One region of the Paenibacillus sp. alder61 genome, then DNA from elsewhere that is predicted to be linked to it. Evidence: a T-box and tRNA genes for the amino acid it is inferred to sense, from the RefSeq annotation. Region 1 holds a T-box; the other holds one or more tRNA genes.
The links. A T-box is a leader RNA that pairs with one kind of tRNA and senses whether it is charged. The one in region 1 lies ahead of LBW89_RS22790 (valine--tRNA ligase), so its partner is inferred to be a tRNA-Val.
Positions count from the first base shown of each region.

Region 2: it encodes a tRNA-Val, which carries the amino acid that the T-box ahead of LBW89_RS22790 (valine--tRNA ligase) is inferred to sense. The anticodon was not compared.

Region 1 is NZ_JAIUDG010000025.1:59,857-72,044, forward strand. Features, by position in the region: gene hemA (glutamyl-tRNA reductase) at 1-1,315, shown strand, start outside; gene LBW89_RS22755 (bifunctional precorrin-2 dehydrogenase/sirohydrochlorin ferrochelatase) at 1,473-2,120, shown strand; gene hemC (hydroxymethylbilane synthase) at 2,124-3,083, shown strand; gene cobA (uroporphyrinogen-III C-methyltransferase) at 3,089-4,642, shown strand; gene hemB (porphobilinogen synthase) at 4,666-5,670, shown strand; gene hemL (glutamate-1-semialdehyde 2,1-aminomutase) at 5,702-7,003, shown strand; gene LBW89_RS22780 (RluA family pseudouridine synthase) at 7,048-7,914, shown strand; gene LBW89_RS22785 (LysM peptidoglycan-binding domain-containing protein) at 8,077-9,432, shown strand; T-box leader at 9,591-9,863, shown strand; gene LBW89_RS22790 (valine--tRNA ligase) at 9,961-12,188, shown strand, end outside.
Region 2 is NZ_JAIUDG010000018.1:92,553-104,740, forward strand. Features, by position in the region: gene LBW89_RS19010 (YktB family protein) at 1-279, shown strand, start outside; gene LBW89_RS19015 (MFS transporter) at 307-1,575, opposite strand; gene LBW89_RS19020 (aminotransferase class I/II-fold pyridoxal phosphate-dependent enzyme) at 1,760-3,235, shown strand; gene LBW89_RS19025 (DUF1292 domain-containing protein) at 3,302-3,625, opposite strand; gene LBW89_RS19030 (copper amine oxidase) at 3,740-4,297, opposite strand; gene LBW89_RS19035 (MBL fold metallo-hydrolase) at 4,468-5,202, shown strand; gene LBW89_RS19040 (DUF3892 domain-containing protein) at 5,270-5,509, opposite strand; gene LBW89_RS19045 (GNAT family N-acetyltransferase) at 5,582-6,028, opposite strand; gene LBW89_RS19050 (hypothetical protein) at 6,236-6,526, opposite strand; tRNA gene LBW89_RS19055 (tRNA-Val) at 6,666-6,738, shown strand; gene LBW89_RS27560 (hypothetical protein) at 7,267-7,395, opposite strand; gene LBW89_RS19060 (hypothetical protein) at 7,751-7,900, shown strand; gene LBW89_RS19065 (hypothetical protein) at 7,959-8,201, shown strand; gene LBW89_RS19070 (hypothetical protein) at 8,509-8,901, shown strand; gene LBW89_RS19075 (hypothetical protein) at 9,618-9,926, opposite strand; gene LBW89_RS19080 (hypothetical protein) at 10,066-10,635, opposite strand; gene LBW89_RS19085 (YjfB family protein) at 10,799-10,975, shown strand; gene LBW89_RS19090 (TolB family protein) at 11,097-12,053, shown strand.

The DNA.
Region 1 (12,188 bases):
GGATAAGGATATGCCACAAGCGCTGCAGGAGTTGAAACGCACCAAGAGTGTATTGGAAGGCGTCATAATCGCAACCTGCAACCGCACGGAAATATATGTGGTCGTAGACAGGCTGCATATGTGCGGGTATTTTATCCGAAGTTTCATGGAGAAATGGTTTGGCATTCCGCGCGAGGAGTTTACCAAACATTTATATATGTATGAAGATGAGCAAGCTATCCGCCATCTGTTTAGAGTCGCATGCGGCCTGGATTCCATGGTGTTGGGAGAAACGCAAATCCTGGGGCAGGTACGGAGCGCTTTTTTGCTGTCCCAAAGGGAGAAAGGTACCGGAAAGTGGTTTAACATGCTGTTTAAGCAGGCCGTTACCCTGAGCAAACGCGCGCACTCGGAAACCTCGATCGGCGAAAGCGCCGTTTCCGTCAGTTATGCGGCCGTGGAGCTTGGAAAGCGAATCTTCGGCAGCTTTACCGGGAAGCGTGTGCTGATTCTCGGCGCCGGCAAAATGAGCGAATTGACGGCCAAACACCTGAGCGGTGCGGGAGCGGAAGAGGTTATCGTCGCGAATCGCACGTTTGGACGGGCGCAAGAGCTGGCGGCCAAGTTCAACGGCACGCCTTGCTCGATGCAGGAAGCGATGAACCGGCTGACCGAGGTCGATATTTTGATCAGCTCGACCGGGGCCGAAGGATATGTCATTACTCAATCCCAGGTGGCCAAGAGCATGCAGCAGCGTCCGGAGCGGCCGCTGTTCATGATCGATATTGCGGTTCCCCGGGATATCGATCCGTCTATCGGCGAACTGGATCATGTCTTTCTGTATGATATCGATGACCTCGAAGGAATCGTGGAGAGCAATCTGGAAATGCGGCGGGGCGAAGCCGTTAAGATTGAAGAAATGATCGAGGCGGAAATCGAGGCGTTCGGAAACTGGCTGCAAACTTTAGGGGTTAAGCCGGTCATCCGAGCCTTGCAGGAGAAGTCTTCCGCCATTCACGAGACGACGCTGGAGAGCATGTTCAACAAACTGCCGGAGCTGGATGAGCGTCAGCGGAAAGTGATTCGCCGATTGACCAAGAGCATTGTGAATCAGATGATGCATGATCCGATCAACCGGATTAAGGAACTGGCGGGCGAGGAGAAGGGAGCCGAGGCGCTCGACTGGTTTACTCAGATATTCGCGCTGGAAGAACACATCAAAATGTTGGACGAGTCAAGCCTTGAAAGCGGAGCCTCCAAGGAAGTCATGAAGCTATCCGAAGACGAGGCCGCGCCGGCTGCACCTCCCCTCTCCCTGGTACAAGCATCCGTGTAAAAATATGCCCCGAGCCTTCAGTTTGACTTTCGGTTGGATTTGCCGGAACGTTGCGAGGGTTCGGGGTTTCTTGCTGTATTTCGACCCGTTCGCTGGAAAAATGCAAAAGGGTACAGTATGCTATACACAATACGGAAACTTCAGGAAGGGTTACCTTATGACATACTACGTTCCGCTGATGATAAACCTGGAAAACCGCCGATGCGTCATCGTGGGCGGCGGCTCAGTCGCCGAACGAAAAACGGCTTCCCTGATCGATGCGGGCGCGGAGCTCGTGCTGATTAGCCCTGAGGCGACTTCCCCGCTGGAGCAATGGATCGCGGAAGGCCGATTGACCTGGGAGCGGCGCGGTTATCGCGAAGGCGATCTGAAAGGCGCTTTTCTCGTCTTTGCGGCAACCGATCAAGCGGAGGTCAACGACGCCGTGACCGCGGAGGCCCATGCCCTGGGAATTCCCGTAAATCATGCGGGGGAAGGCGGAAAGGGCTCCTTTATTTCGCCGAGCGTCGTCCGGCGGGGTGGGTTGGTATTATGCGTTTCAACCTCCGGGGCGGGCCCGCTGGTGGCGAAAAAGTTAAGCCGGGACCTGGATGCGCATTTCGGCGAGGATTATGAAACGTATGTGGAATTTTTAAGTACGGCCCGAAAAATGATCAAAGAGCGGGAGCCGGACGCGCATCGCAGAGCCGTGCTTTTTAAAGCCTTGGCGGAGATGGATGTGCTTGCATCGATCCGTGAGGGCCGTTTTCAGGCTTGGAATGAAAATAAATGGATCGCTTGGATGGATGAATACCGGGAGGAATGAAGGATGAGACGAACCATTGTGGTAGGAACTAGGCAGAGCCAACTCGCCCTGACGCAAACGGGACAGGTAATCGACGGCTTGAAGGCGATCTGCAGGGATCGGGGACTCCCTTATGATTTCGAGATCAAGAAGATCATAACGAAAGGCGACCGGATTTTGGACGTGACTCTGTCGAAGGTCGGAGGCAAAGGTCTGTTCGTGAAAGAGATTGAGCAGGCGATGCTGGACGGGGAGATCGACCTGGCGGTACATAGCATGAAGGATATGCCCTCCGAGCTTCCCGAAGGGTTGATCAACGGCGCCGTTCCTAAGCGGGTGGATCCCCGGGACGCGCTGATTTCCAAGGGGGGACGCGCGCTCGACGAGCTGCCGCAGGGAGCGAAGGTGGGCACGAGCAGTCTGAGAAGATCGAGCCAGCTTAGCGCCTACCGGCCGGATCTCGTGCTGGAGCCGATTCGCGGCAATATCGATTCCCGGCTGCGCAAGCTGGAGACGGAAGGGTTCGACGCGATTATTTTGGCGGCGGCGGGGCTGTTCCGGATGGGCTGGGAAGACAAAATCACCGCCTATCTTCCGACGGAGGTGTGCCTCCCCGCGGTCGGTCAAGGCGCGCTCGGCATTGAATGCCGGGAGAACGACAAGGAGGTCCGGGAGTTGCTGGCCCTGATCAACGATCCCGAGACCGCGCTGACGGTAGCCGCGGAACGCCGGTTTCTCGGTGTATTGGGAGGAAGCTGTCAGGTGCCTGTGGGCGCTTATGCCGTATTGGGCAAAAGCGTTCCGGGAGGGGGGAGCGATCATGCCCCCGAGATCGTTTTGACCGGGATGGTCGGAGCGCCGGACGGGCGTGTGATCCTGAAAGAAACGATGGCGGGGAATGACCCGGCTCTGCTGGGGCAAGCCGTGGCGGATAAGCTCATTTCCGAAGGAGCGGACGAAATTTTGGCGGCAGCCAGGGAGTGATGGAGATGACGGGGAAAGTATATCTGGTTGGCGCGGGGCCCGGCGATGCCAGGCTGATTACCGTGAAGGGGTTGGAATGCCTGGCGAAGGGGGACGTGATCGTCTACGACCGGCTGGCGAATCCCAGCCTGCTCGGTAAAGCGAAGCGCGGTGCGGAGAAAATCTATGTGGGCAAACGAACGGATCGGCACACGATGAAACAGGAGGACATCAACCAGCTATTGGTGGACCTGGCTTTGACGGGCAAAACGGTGGTGCGCCTGAAGGGCGGGGATCCGACCATTTTCGGGCGCGTCGGGGAGGAAGCCGAGCTGCTGCGCAAGCACGGAATTCCGTATGAGATCGTACCCGGAATCACCGCGGCGATTTCGGTGCCGGCCTATGCCGGCATTCCGGTGACCCACCGCGATATGGCCTCGTCGCTGTCGATCATCACCGGGCATGAAAGCCCGGATAAGCTGGACTTATCCATTCATTGGGAAAAAGTTACGAACGCGACGGGTACGCTGGTGTTTATGATGGGCGTGGCCAAAATCGGATATATCAGCCGGCAGTTGATCAAGCACGGCCGGCTTCCCGAGACCCCGGTAGCGCTCGTGCGCTGGGGAACCCGCGCCGAACAAGAGACGCTGACCGGCACGCTCGCGGATATCGAACAAAAAGTAATGGCGGCGGATTTCAAGCCACCGGCCGTCATCGTGGTGGGCGAGGTCGTAAAGCAGCGGGAACAGCTGATGTGGGCCGAATCCTTGCCGTTGTTCGGCATGCGGATTCTGGTGACCCGTTCCCGCTCCCAGGCGAGCGAGCTGGTCCGCCAAATCGAGGACCTTGGCGGCGAGCCTTACGAATTTCCGGTCATCGACTTCGAAATGCCTTCGGGCGAACCGTTGGCCGCCGCGGAGAAGGCGTTGGAACGTTTGCCGGAATACGATTGGGCGTTTTTTACCAGCGTGAATGGCGTGGAGTTTTTCTTTAACCATTTGGAAAGAATGGGTAAAGACATCCGAGCGCTGCACCACGCCCGAATCGCGGCGGTCGGACCCGCTACGAAAGAGGCGCTGAGACGCTACGGCATCGCGGCGGAGGAGCTCCCCGGACGCTATCAGGCCGAAGGGCTGCTTGAGGCCTTCGGGACGTCGCTGCGGGCCGGACAGAAGGTGCTGCTCCCGCGCGGGGACTTGGCGCGTTCCTGGCTGCCCGCAGCGCTTCGGGACCGGGGGCTTGACGTTACGGAGGCGGTGATGTACGCCACCGTTCCGTTAGGGGACGAGGACGAGGAATTGGCTAAATTGCTCAGGGAGGGCAAGATTCATGCCGTTACCTTTACCAGTTCCTCGACGGTGACGAATCTGCTCGGTGCATTGCGACGCATGGGCTTTGAAGACCCGGCGTCGGCGCTGCAAGGCGCGGCCATCGCCTGCATCGGCCCCGTCACGGCGAAGACGGCCGAGGAGGCGGGGCTTCGGGTAGAGATTCTTGCCGAAGAAGCGACGATTGCCAGCTTGGTGGCCGCCCTGCTTGGCTGGAAGCAAGCCGGCGGCCGCCGAAAGCTGGATTGATTTTTTAAGGGAGGATTGTATTCATGAGTTTTCCGATTGTAAGACACCGCCGGCTGCGGCAATCCGCGGCTATTCGCGGCATGGTGCGCGAAACGGTTTTGACGGTGGATGACTTCATTCAACCGATATTTGTGGCCCACGGCAGCGGGATCAAGAACGAGATTTCTTCGATGCCCGGCGTTTATCATTTTTCTTTGGATACGCTTGAAGAGGAAGTCAAGGAAATCGTCGACCTGGGGATTCCGGCGGTGCTGTTGTTCGGCATTCCGGAAACGAAGGACAGCGTAGGCTCCTCCGCGTTTGACGAGGAAGGTATCGTCCAGCAGGCTACGCGCAAAATCAAAGCGCTGTATCCGGATTTGCTGGTCGTGGCCGATACCTGCCTGTGCGAGTTTACCGATCACGGGCACTGCGGAATGGTCCATACTTTTGAACGGGACGGCCATGTCTGCGGGGATGTCCTGAACGATGAATCGCTGGACCTCCTCGTACGCACCGCGGTCTCCCAAGCCAAAGCCGGCGCGGATATCATCGCGCCATCCAATATGATGGACGGCTTCGTGCAGGCGATTCGCGCCGGGTTGGACGAGGCGGGCTTCAGCCATATTCCGATCATGTCCTATTCGGTGAAATACGCGTCCGCGTTCTACGGGCCATTCCGCGAAGCCGCCGATTCGGCACCGCAGTTCGGCGACCGCAAGACGTATCAGATGGACCCGGCCAACGTGCGTGAAGCGCTAAGAGAAGCGGAATCGGACGTGCTGGAAGGGGCGGACATGCTGATGGTGAAGCCCGCGCTCGCCTTTATGGACGTGCTGCGCCTGCTCCGCGATCAGTTCGATCTGCCGCTTGTGGCATATAACGTCAGCGGGGAGTATTCCATGGTCAAAGCGGCTTCCGAGCGGGGCTGGATCAACGAGCGGGCCATCGTTACGGAGATGCTGCTCGGCATGAAGCGGGCCGGTGCGGATATCATTATCACCTATTTCGCCAAAGACGCCGCACGTTGGCTGCGCGAGGGGAAATAAAACTTATATCAACGGGTGAGGAGAGGTTCTCATGAGTGAAAAGATCGGGCGGCGCAGCGAAACGCGGTCCCACCAGGCGTTTGAGGAAGCAAAAACGGTGATGCCGGGCGGCGTGAACAGTCCTGTTCGCGCTTTTAAATCCGTCGGTCTGACCCCGGTATATGTAGAGCGCGGAGCCGGTTCGCGCATTTACGACATCGACGGTAACGAGTACATCGATTATGTCGGTTCCTGGGGACCGCTGATTATGGGACATGCCCATCCCGAAGTCGTGCGGGCGCTGCAGGAAGCGACGGCCAAGGGCACCAGCTTTGGCGCCCCGACGCTGCTTGAAACGGAGATGGCCAAGCTGGTGGCCGAGCGGGTTCCGTCGATCGACATCGTCCGGATGGTCAGTTCCGGGACGGAAGCGACGATGAGCGCGATCCGTCTGGCCCGCGGCTATACGGGAAGAAACAAGATCATGAAATTCGAGGGCTCTTACCACGGCCATGCGGACAGCCTGCTGATCAAGGCCGGCTCGGGTGTGGCCACACTCGGATTGCCCGACAGCCCCGGGGTGCCGGAAGGCGTGGCCTCCAATACGATTGCGGTGCCGTACAACGATCTGGCTTCCGTCGAGCTGGCGTTTCAGCGCTTCGGCAGCGAGATCGCCGGGGTGATCGTGGAGCCGGTGGCGGGCAACATGGGCGTTGTGCCTCCGCAGCCCGGATTTCTGGAGGGCCTGCGGAAGCTGACGACGGAGCACGGCAGCTTGTTGATTTTTGACGAGGTGATGACCGGGTTCCGGGTTGACCGGCATTGCGCCCAGGGCCGCTTTGGGGTAACGCCGGATCTGACCTGTCTGGGCAAAGTGATCGGCGGCGGATTGCCGGTCGGGGCCTATGGCGGCAAGCGCGAAATTATGGAGCAAATCGCTCCGGTCGGCCCGATTTATCAGGCCGGGACTTTGAGCGGCAACCCGCTGGCCATGACGGCAGGATATACGACGCTTTCGCTGCTTACACCGGAAGTGTACGACCGGCTGGAAATGTTGTCGGCCCGGCTCGAGGCCGGATTTATCGCCAACGCCAAGGAAAAGGGGATTCCGTGCCGGATCAACCGCGTCGGCTCGATGGTATGCCCGTTCTTCACGGAGGCGGAAGTCGTCAATTACGATACGGCGAAGAGCAGCGACCTTGATATGTTCCGGCGGTATTTCGCCGCGATGATCGAGGAAGGCATCAATATCGCGCCGTCGCAGTTCGAGGGCATGTTCGTTTCGGGGGTTCACACCGAGGCGGATATCGACGCGACGATCGAGGCGCACCGCCGTGCGCTGCAAAAGCTGTGAGCGCCAGGGTTTCGGGAACCCGGCGGGGGGAATGGTACGAACTGATGCCGGGGAAGCTGAATCCTTCGGAGCCGGGGGGCCGCTATGAAGCGGCCCTCCTTTGGCTTACGCGGGAGCTGGGCTTCCCGGACAAACTGCTCCGGGAGCTGGATGCGGCCGGCGAGATTAAACTGGCCGGGGATCGCCTGCGGCTGCGCCTGTTTCCGCCGAGGACGTCACAGTATGCCCCTATGGAGCGGCCGGTCGACCTATTGTACGAGGACGATTTTTGCCTCGTCGTCCATAAACCGGCCGGCCTGAAGGTGCATCCGGACGGGGCCGGTTCACCCCCTACGCTGGCGAACCTTGTGGCGGCGGTGTTTGCGCAGCGGGGCGAATCCGTTGCCCCGGGCCATATCCACCGGCTGGACGAGTATACGTCCGGCCCGGTGCTCTACGCCAAGAACGCCATGGCCCAGCTGAAACTGGACGCGGCCATGGCGCGGAAGGAGATCGGCCGGGTTTATACGGCGCTGGTGGAGGGGCAGGTCTCCCCGGCCCTCCGCGTGATCCATGAGCCGATCGGCCGGGATCGGCACCACCCTTCCCGGCGGCGGGTTTCCCCGTCGGGGAAGGACGCGCTGACGCGGGTGGAACTGGTCGAGACGTATCCGAAAGCGAGCCTGGTGCGGCTGACGCTGGATACGGGGCGAACCCACCAAATCCGCGTCCATCTGAGCCATGCGGGGCACCCGTTGGTCGGGGACGCCCTTTACGGCGGGAGTTCCCGTCTTTTTCCGCACCAAGCGCTGCACGGGGAGAGTCTGACCTTTCCCCATCCATTGACGGGGGAACTCATCCGCGTGGATGACCCCTGGCCCGAAGAATGGAACCGGCTCCGTGAACAGTTGCGGCAGGGGAAAGAATCCTAAAAAGGACATGCGCGGCATTACGCTGCTAATGAGCCGGAATTCCGTCAAAAATCAGGCATGCACTCTATTTTCAAGCATATAGATAAGAACGAGCGATGATGGGGCCCTTCATCCTGTGCGGACCCCAATCAGGTCTGGTAATGCTGAAAGGAGGCAACCTATTTGACGGATTCATCCTACGGTTTAAGGTTTGATATTTATGAACGCGTACATTTGTCGGAACAGGTAACCGGAATCGACGAATTGGAGGAAATCGAACTTTTTCCGAGAATCCAGGTCGTTCCGGGCGAAGAGTACGCTTCCCTCCGCGGGCATCTGCTGTTGTCGGGACTGTATCGGGGGGAAGGCGGCACGCATGAATTGGAGCATTGGATCCCGGTAGAGATTACGATTCCGCTTAGCCGGGTCGGTAAGCTGGAGGACATTGCGGTCGAAATCGAGAATTTCGACGTGGACCTGCTTAGCGCCAGAAGCTTGAACATTACGGGCGTTCTTTCGCTTCAGGGAATCGAAACCTCGTCGGTCAGCGTGGAATCGGAAGAGTGGAAGGACCGGGAATTCGTAACTTCCCATGAACCGGCTCCCGATTTTCGCGGCGAGGCGGAAACGAATCGTTCGAACCCGTGGGGGCGGGAATTCCAGACCGGAAATAACGAGCGGAACTACGCCGATCCGTTCCGTGCATGGGAGCAGGAAGCCCAGCCCGGTTCGGAAGATGCGGACGAGCAGCCGCAGGTTCTGAAGTGGAACAATGTAGATTCGCCGCTGTTTGCTCAGGCCGTGCTGGAGGACAAGGGGGATGCGGATTGGACGGAGCCCCCGGGGGGACCTCGGGAACCCGTTTTCGAGGAATGGGCCGAAAATGCGGACGAAGCGCCGGATGAACGGTACGGGAGATGGCGGGAAGCGGCTCGGGAGCCGGATGACGCCCAGGGGGAACCGGAGCATGCTTTACCCGTAACCGCCGCCGAAACGGTACAGCACCTGGAGGAACGGGACCGGATGGAGGCGGCTCCTGAATCCGCGCCGCTGGCGGAGTACGAGAACGAGCTTCCTGTCCTGGCCGAGGCGGACCCACTCGAAGAGGCCGTATCGGAAACCTTGGAAGATAAGGACCAGATCCGTCCGGAGCCCGCCGAAGAGAAAAAGGAGATGAAAATCGCCCTTGGCAGCAAAAAGAACGAGGCAGGGCAGCATGACGACCATTTCGGAATCAGCAAGCTGCTGTCCACTCCACGGCAGGATGCCGAACCTGCATTTGAAGCCGGGGAGCAAGAAAGCGTTCAGGCTGCCGCCCAAGACTCGGGGGACGGCGAGGAAGTACGGTGGAAGAGCCTGTTTATCGGCAGTAACGAAGAGCAGACGCCTTTCCGCAAAGTCAAGCTGGTTATCGTCCAACGTGAAGAGACACTGGATGAGATCGCGGAGCGGTATCAGCTCAGTACGCGGGAACTTCAACTTTACAATCGCCTGAGCGAACAGCATTTGAATGAGGGACAGGTGCTGTATATTCCCTAATCGACCGGATGCGTACCTTGGAAAGCTGCACAGTGAATTGTGCGGCTTTTTTGTTTTGTCTCTATATGGAGGACAAATGTCCATTTTTGTATCGTCAGGTTGACTCCGGGACATAATCAAGCTATTATGAAAAAGATAAACGCCATGTATAACCCATTACAAAGACCAGGAACGGGAAGAGTAGGCAGTGAACCCTTCAGAGAGCGGAATTGATACGCTGGAAAATTCCGTAGGATACAGCTGACCGAAGTCGCCCGGGAGTCGTCCGTTTGATCCATATCGTTCCGGTATGCTAGAACGGGCCGGCCGCAGCCGTTATCTGTATGAGTGTCGCAAGCCTTGCGGAGTCAACCGGGAAGATTCAGGGTCCCTTGACCGCCTGCCTGCGAAACAAAGGTGGTACCGCGAAAGTAAAGCCTTTCGTCCTTTGAGACGAGGGGCTTTTTGTGTTTTCTTGGCCCATCATGATCAAACCTCAAACTTAAATTGTGCCAAAGTTATTTCAAATGTAATGGAGGTCAAGTACAAATGACAGAAAAGCAAACACAGCAACCTTTGTCGGCGGAAATGCCGACGACATACGACCCGAAAGCGGCGGAGCAGAAATGGTACCGCTATTGGCTGGAGGGGGGATTTTTTAAGGCGGGGCAAAAACAGGATGCCGAGCCGTTCACGATCGTAATCCCGCCTCCCAACGTGACGGGAATGCTGCATTTGGGGCATGCGCTGGACTGTACGCTGCAGGATATTTTGATTCGGACCAAACGCATGCAGGGGTATGACGCCCTTTGGCTGCCGGGCACGGACCATGCCGGGATCGCCACGCAGACGAAAGTGGAGCAGAAACTCCGGGAGGAAGGGTTGTCGCGCTACGATCTCGGGCGTGAAAAATTCCTGGAACAGGTATGGCAGTGGAAAGACAAATATGCCGAGTCCATTCATGAGCAATGGGCGAAAATGGGCTTCTCCCTGGATTATTCCCGCGAGCGTTTCACGCTGGACGAGGGCTTGTCCAAGGCCGTCCGCGAAGTGTTTGTGAAACTGTATGAAAAAGGCTTGATTTACCGGGGCAAATATATCATTAACTGGGACCCAGTAGCGCGTACCGCCCTTTCCGATATCGAAGTGGAGTACAAAGAAGTCAATGGACACCTCTATCATTTGCAGTATCCGTTGAAGGACGGCAGCGGTTCGATCACCGTGGCCACGACGCGTCCGGAGACGATGCTCGGCGATACGGCGGTTGCCGTTCACCCGAAGGACGAGCGATACAAGGACTTGATCGGCAAAACGCTGATCCTGCCGATTATCGGTCGCGAGATTCCCGTTATTGCCGACGAGTATGTCGACAAAGAATTCGGCAGCGGCGCCGTGAAAATTACACCGGCTCATGATCCGAATGACTTTGAGGTCGGCTTACGTCATCAATTGCCTCAGATCACCGTCATGGACGAAGGCGGCAAAATGAATAAGGACGCGGGCAAGTACCAAGGGATGGACCGCACCGAGTGCCGCAAACAAATCGTCAAGGACCTGCAGGAGCTGGGCGTTTTGATTAAAATTGAAGACCATGTGCATCAAGTCGGACATAGCGAACGTACCGGCGCCGTAATCGAGCCTTATTTGTCCACGCAATGGTTCGTCAAAATGAAGCCGTTGGCGGAAACGGCCATCGCCGCCCAAAAATCCGGAAACGGCGTGAATTTTGTACCGGATCGTTTTGAAAAGACCTATCTTCATTGGATCGAAAATGTCCGCGACTGGTGTATTTCGCGCCAATTGTGGTGGGGACACCGGATTCCGGCCTGGTATTCCGAGGAAACCGGCGAGATGGTTGTGGCTTACGATGAAGCGGAGGCGCGGGCCAAGCTGGGACGGGACGACCTCAAGCAGGATGAGGATGTATTGGATACCTGGTTCAGCTCCGCGTTGTGGCCGTTCTCGACGCTCGGTTGGCCGGATGAAGCCAGCGAGGATCTGAAACGTTATTTCCCGACGAGTGTGCTCGTGACGGGATACGATATTATCCCGTTCTGGGTTTCCCGCATGATCTTCACCGGTCTGGAGTTCACCCAAACGATTCCGTTCCGCGATACGCTGATTCACGGATTAATTAGGGACAGTGAAGGACGTAAAATGTCCAAATCGCTCGGCAACGGGGTCGACCCGCTGGAGGTTATCGAGAAGTACGGCGCGGATGCCATGCGTTATATGCTTTCCACGAGCAGCACTCCGGGGCAGGACCTTCGCTTCCATTGGGAACGCGTAGAGCAGGCGCGGAATTTTGCGAACAAGATCTGGAATGCTTCGCGGTTTGCCTTGATGAACCTGGAGGGCGTCAAATTCGAGGACATCGACATCAGCGGGGAGCTGAGCACGGCGGATCGCTGGATTTTGCATCGCTTTAACGAAACGACGCGGGAAGTTACCCGATTGATCGACGCTTATGAGTTCGGGGAAACCGGACGTCAGTTGTATAACTTTATTTGGGATGATCTTTGCGACTGGTACATTGAATTCGCCAAGTTGTCTCTATACGGGGAAGACGCCGCGGCGAAGCGGAAGACCCAATCGGTTCTTGCTTACGTATTGGACCGGACGCTGCGGTTGATCCACCCGTTCATGCCGTTTATTTCCGAGGAAATATGGCAGCACCTGCCGCATGACGGCGAAACGATTACGTTGGCGGAATGGCCGAAATACGATCCTGCGCTGGAAGCGCCGGACGCCGTTCAAGAAATGAACCTGCTGGTTGA
Region 2 (12,188 bases), on a different contig from region 1:
TACATGATGAAGCACGCCGACGAGCTGAAGGCCGTCGTCCCCGCCCGATTCTACTGGTCGATGGACCATATGAATCCGGACGGCACGCCGCATCGTGAAACCGGCCTTACCGAGCTCCGGAGCATGGGCGAGAAGCTAAAGTCGGTCAAAAAAGCGGAAATCATGTGCGGCCTTCGGCTGGACCGGAATGAACTGATTCTGCGGGACGGGGACAAGCTTACCGCCAAGATCGAAGAGACGTTCCGTTCCCTGCTTCCCTTGTACAAAGCTTCTTTCTAAACCACTGCAAACTTCCCAGCCTGCTTCTTACCGGATCGGTTTTCCGGGGGAAGCGGGCTTTTTGCGCGACAGATGCAAATGGAGAAAGAACAGCAGCGCCATCGAGACGGCACTTGCCACAAACGGAGCCGGCGCGCCCCAGCCGTCCCACATTTTCCCCGACACGGCGGGGCCCATAGCCATGCCGAAGCCCTGGATCGTCAGGAAAAGCCCCCAGACCGTCCCTTTTTCCCCTTTCGGCAGAATCCGGGAAATCATCGTGTCCCACGTCGGCAGAATGCAGGCGTAACTCAGTCCGATCAGCATAACGAGCGCCCATACGGCCGGAAGATTCCGAGTAAAGGCGAACAATCCGACCGCCACGGCGGAGAGCGAAAAGCCGATGTTCAAAAAGAGCGCGGTGCCGTACTTGTCGACCATTTTGCCGACCGGAATCAGTCCGAGCACGGTAATTCCCCCACCCGCGATGAGCATCAAGCTGAACGCCTCCGGAGAGAGTCCGAGCTCCGTCCTTACGAACAGGGTGATCACGGGGGTCAGCAGGCCGATGGCAAAAGACTGCAAAAACAACGCCGGGTATAGAAGCGGGCTGACCTTCAGATTGTTGCGAATCTGCCGGTGGGTCTGCTTGATATTTTCCCAAAGCCCCCCCTTCCACAGAGAAGTTTGGTCCTCGCTCCCTGCCGCTGAAGGCGATTTCGACTTCCCGCCGGTATTCCCCGGTAAGAGCAGGGAGACAAGAATGACGATGCCGATGCATCCGAGCAGGATCCAGAAAACGAGCGTATACGACAATCCGACCAGAAAATTGATGATGACCGGTCCCAGCCCCGTTCCGCCCAGGCTCGAAATCTGAATAACGCCCATGGCGGTGGCGAAATTTTTGCTTTCTTCCGTGACGGACGTGATGCCCATCAGCACACAGGGCCATAACGGAGCGGTACCGACCCCGAGCAAGGTGCACCCCAATACGATGAACCCCATCGTTTTCATGACCGTTATCAGAAAAACGCCCCCAAACGTGATGCAAAGCCCGATCGTCATCGTCATCCGGAAGCCGATCCGTTCGATCAGCCAGCCCGCCGGGCTGCGAAACAGATTATCCCCGATATATTGGCACGAGAAAGACAATCCGATGGCAAACGCACTGAGTTTCAGCACATCTCCTATATAAACGGGCAGGATCGAAACGATCAGAGCCCCCTTTACGAATTCAACCAAAAACATAATAATCCACAAGCAAATAAAAGTGGGGGTAAGCAGTTTTCGCGATGGCAATTTGGCAGCCAGTTCCATGGTCGGTTCTCTCCTTTCTCTTGGCTAACTTTTAAAGTCCGTCCTCTCCAGTCTATCCTTTTTCGCAGTCAACTTAACCTGCCTCGGCTGCTCCCAGGGCCTGGCAGCAAACTTCGCTTGCATTCCGGTCCCAGTTTGCTATACTCAACCTTGTTAAAATTTTATGAAAGGCAGGGATGGCCCTATGGATCACCAAAAAACGCCGCTCTTCTCCACACTTAAAAAACATGCGGCCGCCAACCCCGTTCAATTTCACATTCCCGGGCATAAAAAAGGGCTCGGAACCGATAAAGAATTCCGCGAATTTATTGGCGATAACGCCCTGTCCATCGACTTGATCAATATCGCTCCGCTGGACGATCTTCACCAGCCGACCGGAGTGATCGAGGAAGCGCAAAAGCTGGCCGCCGACGCATTCGGCGCGGACCATACCTATTTCTCGGTACAAGGCACGAGCGGAGCCATCATGACTATGGTCATGTCCGTTTGTTCTCCCGGTGATAAAATTATCGTTCCGCGAAATGTTCACAAATCGGTGATGTCCGCGATCATTTTTTCCGGGGCCAAGCCGGTATTCGTATCCCCCGCGCAGGACACGAACCTCGGGATCGATCACGGGATCACCTCCTCGTCCGTGCGGCGGGCGCTGGAGCGCCACCCGGATGCAAAAGCCGTCCTGGTCATCAACCCGACCTATTTCGGCGTCTGCGCCCATCTCAAGGACATCGTCGATCTGGCGCACAGCTATCATGTCCCTGTGCTTGTGGATGAAGCCCACGGGGTTCACATTCATTTTCACGAGGAGCTTCCGATGTCGGCCATGCAGGCCGGAGCGGATATGGCGGCCACGAGCGTACATAAGCTGGGCGGCTCCATGACGCAAAGCTCCGTGCTCAATATCAACACCAAGAACGGTCTCGTCAGCCCGAATCGCGTGCAGACGATCATCAGTATGCTGACGACGACTTCGACCTCCTACCTGCTGCTCGCCTCACTCGATACCGCCCGCAGAAATCTCGCCCTGCACGGGCGCGAGATGGTCCAGCAGTCGCTGGAAATGGCCCATTATCTGCGCCGGGAAATCAACAAGATCCCGGGGTTGTACAGCTTCGGCGAGGAGATTCTCGGCAGCGAGGCGGCCTATGATCTGGATCCGACCAAAGTGACGATCCATGTGCGCCATCTGGGGATCACCGGCTACGAAACGGAGAACTGGCTCCGCGAGCATTATAATGTGGAAGTGGAGCTCAGCGACATGTATAACATTCTGTGTATCATTACCCCGGGGGACACGCAGGAATCGATCGAAACGCTGCTGACGGCCCTGCGGAGCTTGTCCGAGTGCTATTACAAGGAGAACAACGCGAACGAGCTGATCGTCAAAATCCCGGAAATCCCGCAGCTCTCCCTGATCCCCAGGGATGCGTTCTACGCGGATACGGAGGTCATCCCGTTTCGGGAATCGGCGGGACGCATCATCGCCGAGTTCATTTATGTATACCCGCCGGGTATTCCGATCCTGCTGCCGGGGGAAGTGATCTCGCAGAGCAATATCGACTATATCGTCGATCACGTGGAAGTCGGTCTCCCCGTAAAAGGGCCCGAAGACCGGTACATTAACAACGTCAAGGTTATCGTCGAGGCCGATCCGATTTTCTAGGCTTGAAACGAAAGGGCTGTCCCAAAAGCACACTCGCTTGGGACAGCCCTATTTATGTTCGAACGATTAAGCTTCGTCCTGCTGGGAGACCAGCTCGTTATAAGCTTCCTCCACTTGACGCCATTCGTCCTCGTCTTCGATATTGTAAAGCACCATTTCCTCGTTCTCTTCTTCCATACGCAGGATGATGCCGTCGGCTTCCGGATTGTTCCGTTCCAACAGAAGGGCATATAATTTGTCGCCGACGTCAAACGTCTCGACAAGAACCATTTCTACGTCGTTGCCATGTTCATCCGTCAGCGTCAATACGAACTCCTCATGCTCATGATCATGCTCATGGTCGTGTCCGCAGCCGCAAGCTTCACCGTGTTCGTGCTTGTGATCGCTCATTGAAATACCTCGCTTCGGTTAATTTGATGGGTTGCCAAAACCTGTCGGTTTCCCTCGTATCGTATCATTTTAGAAGGGGCAGGTCAATTTTGGCAAAGGCGCGGTATCCCCCGGTTATTTCTCGGCGATGACCGTCTTCTCCGAAACCAGGGTATAGTCGCCTCCTACAGGCTTCATATAGAAGCCAATGATATACTTCCCTTCGGATTTGAAATCATACGTGTAATCATTTGTACGGAACCAGAAATTATCCCGCTGCTCCTTAATTTCGTCGGACTGAATCACTTTGGATTCGCCGTCGGGAGCGGTGATGGAAACGCGCACCGCGGAAATATCCGTCCGCAGTCCGTCAATTTGAGCGAACACATTGAATTTTAGTTTACCGGTTTTCTTAATATTGATGTTTCCGATGACCGTGTCGCCCGTAAACAAGAACATGTGAACATTCGGTTTATAGTATTTGACCGTTTTCGTTGCCTCATCATATTCGACAAGGCCTTCCAATTCACGAACCGGGACATAAGTTTTTCCGTCGACGATGTAGCCCCCGTCCTGTACTTCTTGTCCGTCCAGGAACAGTTTCACTTTTTGGGTGGCCGAATCGGCAAATAACATAGAACCTCCCATCAGGGAGAATGCAACGACCAGTACAGCAACTCTTCTCCATTTCATCCAAGTAACCCTCCATTACATTCGTGTTGATGTAAATTTATACTCCGGGGATAGGCTCAAGTTGCGGTCATCGACTGAAACAATCCACTTTTTTTGCCGGGCCCGCTCTTTCGTTCGGATTCAAAATCGTGTACATTAATGGGAGCAGATTAAACCAAGGAGGGGTAACATTGCCACTGCGCCTTCAAATGCTGGGTACGGGCAGCGCATTCGCCAAGAAGTATTACAACAACAACGCTATATTGTACGCGGAAGATTACACACTGCTCATCGATTGCGGAATTACGGCTCCGCTCTCCCTGCATCAACTGGACAAGTCCCTGGATGAGATCGACGGGATTCTGATCACGCATATCCACGGGGACCACGTTGGCGGCTTGGAAGAATTCGCTTTTCGCATGAAGTTTATTTGGGGCCGCAAGCCCGTTTTGTATATCGCCGACAAGCTCGTTCATCCGCTGTGGGAACATACGCTGAAAGGAGGATTAACCCAGGAAGGCATCGCATCGCTGGAAGATGCCTTCGAGGTGAAAGTGCTGTCGGAAGGCACTGCGCACCACCTCTCTCCATGCCTGTCCGTCGAATTGATTCAAACGCCGCATATCCCAGGTAAAGACAGCTACTCCCTTTACATCAACGGCGAGACTTTTTACAGTGCCGATATGATCTTTCAACGGGATTTGCTGACCCGTCTGGTCGAAGAAAGAAACTGCCGTAAAATTTTGCACGAAGTTCAACTTCAAGGCCCCGGCCAAGTACATACCGAGCTCAAGCAGCTTCTGTCCCTTCCGGCGGAAATCCGCCGAATTATTTTGCTGATGCATTACGGGGACGAGATGGAGAATTTTATCGGACAGACCGAAGAAATGGAGTTTTTACGCCAGCATCAAATCTATACGTTGTAACAAAGAGAAGCAGCCCGGCCGGAATTCACGGTCGGGCTGCTTGTTTAAGTTATGGAATTTCAAGGATTTACTCAAAACGAGGGAGCGCGTCCAAGTTGTTGCTCGGATCGCCGTCCGCATCGCTCCGGATGTACATTTCTCCGTCCCTTCCCTTAAACAGGTTGGCCCCGGCAATCGCTCCGGCCTGGACCTCGCGCTTGGCCTGCTCGTAATCCAAAACGCGGCCGCTTGAGGTTTTAAAAGCGGTCAGATCTCCGTCGCCGTTTTTTTGCACCGCAATAAACCTTTCTCTTGTATCCATAGCCATCTGCCCTCACATCTCCTCTGTTTGAGTTTGGGTGATGGGTATAGCATGTCCTGTTTTTCGCAGAATATGAATCTACTTGAGCGGTTTGACCATCCGTACATGCGGAATCCCCGCGTCATCGAACGGCTCGGTGGAAATCGTTTCGTAGCCGAGCTTGCGGTAGAAGCCTTCGGCCTGGCATTGCGCATCCAGTACCGATTGCGAAAGGGCCAGCTCTCTCGCCAGCTCCTCCAGCGCGATAAGCAGGATTTTTCCGATCCCATGGGAGCGGAACGCTTGGCGCACGGCGATCCGCTGCATTTTGGCCGAATTGTCCTTATAGTACGTCAATCTCCCGGTTGCCGCGTAGGTCCCGTCGACCTCCACCAGGACATGATGCACATCCGGGCTAAGCTTGTCGAATTCATCGATTTCCAGATCGATCGGGACATTCTGTTCCTTGACGAACACTTCCTTGCGAATTTCAAGACAATGCTCCAATTGCTCCTGCGTCTCCACATGTATAATCACTGCAGCCATTTACATGCCTCCCCTAGATGGTGTTACATCAATAAACATTGAACTGCAACATTATACAAAAAAACCGTTTTCGTGTATAGTTGGTTGCAGAAGCGATTTATTTGGGAGAGGGGTCGATCCGGCTATGGTTATGGGCGTTACGATCGCAGCGGCTGTGCTTATCGCGGTGTTATTGATCGCCTCCATGTTCTATGTCACCAAAAAAGGCTACTCCCGCAAATGGGACGAAGAGTAGCCCGAGCTTGGCTCTTCGCTTTGGGGATGGATGATGGTCTCTTTCGAGTAGACCTCTTCCTCCACGGTCGGCGCATAGACGCCATCGGTGACGAAGGGACCAAGCCACCAAGGCGAAGCGACCGCTTGCCGGTCCAGAGTGGCCTGGCTTGGAGCCAGCATACATCCGCCAGCCAAAGTCATAAACGCCAAGGCGACGGTCATTCCCAGAACCCCCTTGCGTATAGGGCGCTTGGGAAGGGCCGTAAGTTTGCGTTTGAACATAAGGTTTTTACCTCCTTGGCAAATGAGTGTCTTGGGTTCTAGTTCTCATTGTTGCCCGGATAACCGCACCTATTCAGAAAAAAAGAATTGACATCTCCCTATGTTCCTGCTAATATAAATTTTGTCTTCACTATATTCTGATCTGTTAGCTCAGCTGGGAGAGCACCATCTTGACAGGGTGGGGGTCAGTGGTTCGAGCCCACTACAGATCATAGCTGAGAGCCCTTGCGTAGCAAGGGCTCTTCTTTTTTCTTACGATTTAATAAGGGACCAAAAAACCTATATTGGGGCCGAATTGGGGTCTCATCAATTTTTAATTTTTTTTAGACCGTTTTGTCTATTTTCATAGAATTAATTTTGCTACTTCCAGTAGAGGGATTTAAACTAAATTCAAATATAAAGCGGCCACTGGTAATCCACCATGTGGTAAATTTATATCTATCTTTGGTTTTCCGGTAGCTGTTCCATTAAGGTAATTCAATTTGCTTCTGGTTTCTCTAACAGGAAAATACCACAATTGGTATGATGCAAAGGATGCCGGCAGCGGCCCATCCAAATACGCAATTGACAAGCACAATAACAACAAAGGACCGTTCAGCAAACGTACTGATTACGTTATTTTCAACAATATCCTAACGTTCGAAGTGAATGAATATACTGCAACGTCTGCTACCTATAAGTAAAAAGGCGAGACAACGAAAAGACCACTTTGGCTTATGCCTCGGTGGTCTTATGTCATTTTATTGCTTCGACTTTTGGGACGTTCCTTTAGGGGGATCTGCATCAGCAAATTCCGTATTAAGATTTGGAACACCTAATTTCTTTTTTACTTGCTTGGAGCTGTGCTTCGCATTATTCTTCTTATCCATCAATACACCTCCTGTTGGTAGTATTATGCGGCGAGCAACTTCGCCCTATGCGTTGTGATGGTCGCGGATAACAACTCGCCCATAACTTACCGCCTCACTACTGGATAGCCAAACGCTATAATCGGTAAAGAGGTGTTTTAAATTTATTGATCCAATGTTACTCACAACAGCCCCGGTCCGTTCAGCGATCCGCGCTCCATATTTGAACCGAAAATCACGGACACCGGTTGATCTTCTCGCAAGAGTCCGCTAACGTCCACCCTGCACTCGGCAGTACCCGGAGATTAGCTGCGGTTTATTTTCACACGACATCGAACTTGACGGTGAAATCGCATGCGTGGACCCGGCGACCGGGGTGTCCGATTTCGAGTCGGTAATGACTCGGTTCCAGGCGAAGCGCGCCGGCAAAATTGCACGCCTCTCCGCTACCCTTCCGGCCTATTATGCTGTGTTCGACATTCTGCGGTACAAAGGCGAGGACCTGCGGAAGTTGCCGCTCCTTTAGCGCAAAGAAATCCTCGCCGGCCTGACGATGCCAAACGCAAATTTTGGCGTTGTCCCGTATGTTGAAAGGTGTGGGCGAAGCTTTGTTTGAACAGATCAAGGCCCGTGGGCTGCTGGCGTACATGCTCTCCAAACTTGACAGTTTCCGTTTTTACATTGACGAGCTGGTCAGGCACACGACCGAGGGAAAGGACAGTATCCGCGCCGGCATGAAGGAGCTCGAGCAACTGGGAACCCGGTCAAAAATGAGCGCGGCAAGATCATGTCGTGGGGGCTGGATATTTACGAAAATCCCTATATAAAAACCTATTTGAAATACTTCAGCCAGAAAAAGAATAAACAGCATATGAGGGTAACAACAGATCAGTATGGATGGATTATGAATCAGATAGATCACCTGAAATCCTCCGACATTACGGTGAAGCAATGGGAGGACCAGGTGAGAGATCATTTCGAAAAGCTCCCGGCAAAGAACAACGGGAATATCATTGCGTTCCTGCATGCGTCGCACAGGCGGGTTGATGTGGGGATATTTGATCAGTTTAATTGGTGAATAAAAAAACATACACTCCACATACTTACGATAAATAAACTTAAGAGGTGGAAGTTATGGCATTAATTTTTCCGGCAAGTTTAGACGAATTGGCTAGGGAGACTTATGTTTCAATTGATATTCCTGCGGGGGAAAATAGGAAGCTCACCTTTTCAGTCAATGCAAGTAGACCACAAGGTATTGGCATCTACGGACCTGAAAAACTTAAGTACACTGAAAAATATAGTACTTCCGATTTTCAGAGCATAGTCCTACACGGCTTTAATGATATCATTGCAACGTACTGCATAGCTGGATGGGCCTTTTTTCCGACATCAGACGGTGGAAGGTGGCTTCAGAGCAAAGTCCGGGTAAATGAGCAAAATGTAGTGGGGTTTGACGATTTTGTGGATGATGGAGATTTTAATGACCTTGTAGTAGAAGTAACCGCTACTGGTTCATCTGACTAAGAGCATGTAATTCGAATTAAAAGCCATGACCAGGCAGCACTTCTTACACTGGCTCGCCTCTTTATTTCGGAAATCCTCCAAGATATTTGTTACGGGCTACCTTGCCTATTTCAGCCAATCCCTAATTGCTGCCAATTCGATATCCGATTTTTTTATCCTAAAGCGATCGGGTAAAGCCCATTCAGGGTGGGCAACTTGGAATCCGGCCCATCCAACTTTTAGATAATTCAAGTATAGAAAAGTGGCCTCACCTTCTCTCGATACTCCAAATTTCTGGTGCCAAATCTGGTGCCGAAAGTTAAATATCGGCACCAAAAACCAACAAACACGAACAATGATACGAACAAGAAAACCCCTTATATACTAAGGGTTTTCGCACTCCAACAATATTCAACAAAATAAAAAACATTCTTAACAGGGTGGGGGTCAGTGGTTCGAGCCCACTACAGATCATAGCTAAGAAGCTTGGTGTAGCAAGGCTTCTTTTTTGTCTTGCGATTTAATAAGGGACCAAAAAACCTATATTGGGGGACAATTTTAAAATTGAGCCAAATATCCATTTTCCCCGCTTAAGTCGCAGTCGGAGCACCGGACAGATTCTCAATATCGGTGGATCCGAATATCAGCAACGTAATGACAATAATTAGGAGAACATTGTTAGCAAAATTTTCTCCATCAAAATTACTCATATCCTTCACCTGCTCTTGAAGTTTTATTTAGCTGTTACCCGTCTTCTTTTTCAATGCTTCCATAAAGTCGTTTAAAGTGATATTTCCATTTTCATTCATAAAATTAACAAGTTTATCGACAGTGTCATTATTCAATGTTTTAAATTTGCCAACGAGGCTGACGAATAATGATGAATCTGTATACAACTGAACCGAATCCACTTTAAGCCTTCCCGTTAAAAGCAGGGCTGCAACGACGAGCTCAAGTTTTTTGTTTCCTTGAAAAATAGGGGGAGAACTTTGTTTGTTTCTCTGCACCCGCTTAGTCTGTTTATTTTTTTGAGTTCGAGCAGCCATTCTTCCTTCCCCCATTACCTAATAACACTACTAATGAACTGTCATTTCATCAATTTATTCACTGAAAATGCATTTAGTGAGGGACAAAGTAGAGATTTGTTCAAATTGATTTTATGCCTCGCATAATTCTGCCCGGACATCATTTCCCCTTCTCAAGTTTCGACATAACCGACTGCACCTGCCCCCATTCCAGCAAACATCTTTCGAGTTCGGGTTCCAACCTGGTTTGGATACTATCCTTAAGATCTTTAATTTCTTCTTCTAGTCTTTTTAATTTTTGATCTGTGGCTGAAGCCTTTCGTTTTTCGGACATTTCAATGAGTTCTGAAAAATTCTTTTTTTCGTTGATTAGATAGGAAATTCTGTTTTCCAACTGCCTCTTGCTTTCTTCGAGATGTTCTCGATTCGTCATATCCGAATATTTATTGGAAGCGTCCTTTGCGGGCTGCTCGGATTCAATATAAATCGTACCCCCTTTGTATTTAAAATCGGCTTCTAGCGCATCAGCTAAAGGGCGAATCGGGACTGTTGTTTTCCCGTCGATGACAGCACCCTTGTCTTCCAACGGGCTACCGTTAACCACCACCGACACTTCTCCCGTTACCTTCTGACCGATTAAACTCTTCACTTTAGCTGAAACCGTTCCGGCCGAGGCTGCCACCATCACGCCAAGAAGAAATGAACCCGCAATATACGCCGTTTTTTTCATAGATATAACCTCCAATGGTATAATTATTCTAATATTGCCCTACCCAACACTTATTGTGAAGGAATCGTCGTCTCACCGATATGATTTATGATCCTTCAAGATTTCCCCTCCGGGAACCGATAATAACGGAGTATACTCATTCCATAGGCGAGGAGGAGCAAACATGGACATTGGAGCCTTATCCACCGCATTGTCCCAAAGCAGCCTGAAGCAGGCCGTGGGCATCTCGGTGCTGAAGATGGCGAAGGAGCAGACGGTTACGGAAGGACAAGCCCTGATAAAAATGATGGAGCAAAGCGTAAACCCGAACCTGGGCGGTAACATCGACATTAAAGTTTAACCCGACTTGTCGCGACATTTAGGAAGAGGCCTTTATAAGGTCTCTTTCTTTTTTCCCTATTCGCCCAATTTCAACTCTCGAATAGACTGTTAGCAGTTCAAATTCGGAAGGTGGAAAGCGAATGAGTTTATCGTTGTATCGGGAAAAGATTCTGTTTACCGCGGGCACGGGGCCAGCAGGCTATGACATCTGGGCATATGTTCCCCTGACTCGGTGGATCATCCGGCTTACCCGGGGACTCGCCGAGGCTTTTTCTGTGCCCTATCCCTCCCGGGATGGCCGCCGTCTAGCCTTTATCGGCAGGAATTCCATCCTTTACGCCCTTGATCTGCGAAGCGGATCGCTGGCTCAACTGGATCGGCTCGAACCTTACACCCTGCTGGACTGGTCCCCGGATAACGGGTATCTGAGTTATGTCAAAGAAGGACGCATCGTTATTTATCACTTGGATTCCCATCGACATACCGTTATTGCCACAGTCGGCGCCACGGACGCCGGGTGGTTTCCATCGGGAACCTCTCTGCTTTATGCCGCGCCCGATCCTATCGGTAACGTACAGCTATATCAAATTAACCCGAACGGAACGAACGTACGGCAGCTAACCCGGAATGAGGAAGGGCCGCTGCACGATGTTCGCCTCTCCCCTGACGGACGATTCGCCCTGTATACGTCTCCGGGGGCCAGCATCTCCCTGATCAGCGTAGTTAACCTGGCGACCGGCCAAACGACCCGTCTTGAAGGGGGGCCTGAGGCAAAAAACTATAATCCCGCCTGGTCTCCCGATTCCTCGCGCATCGCTTACAGCGCCACTTCTTTGATTCAAAACCGATACATCTCCTATATACAGACAGACCGCAGAGAAGGCGGACAGATCGCGACCTGGGCGGTATCCTCGTGCTTCTCCACTCCGGTCAGCTGGTCTCCGGACGGCCGGCGCATCGCTTATTTGTCGGGATGTGAAGGGCAGGAATCCGCAAAAGAACTCTGGATTGCCGATACGAACGCGCTCCGTTACCCCGCCAAAGTTCTCGAAGCCGGCTCCCTTACCGCCATCGCATGGATAAAACAGACCCCTTGAAGCAGACTAAAAACCAGATGAACGAACAGATTCGAGTGAACAACCCCGCTGCTTCTCCCCTATAAACTCATTTATTTAGTCCGAAAGTAAGATCGGGCGATTGAAACGGGTAATGGGAAGTGACGGGAGGGAGGA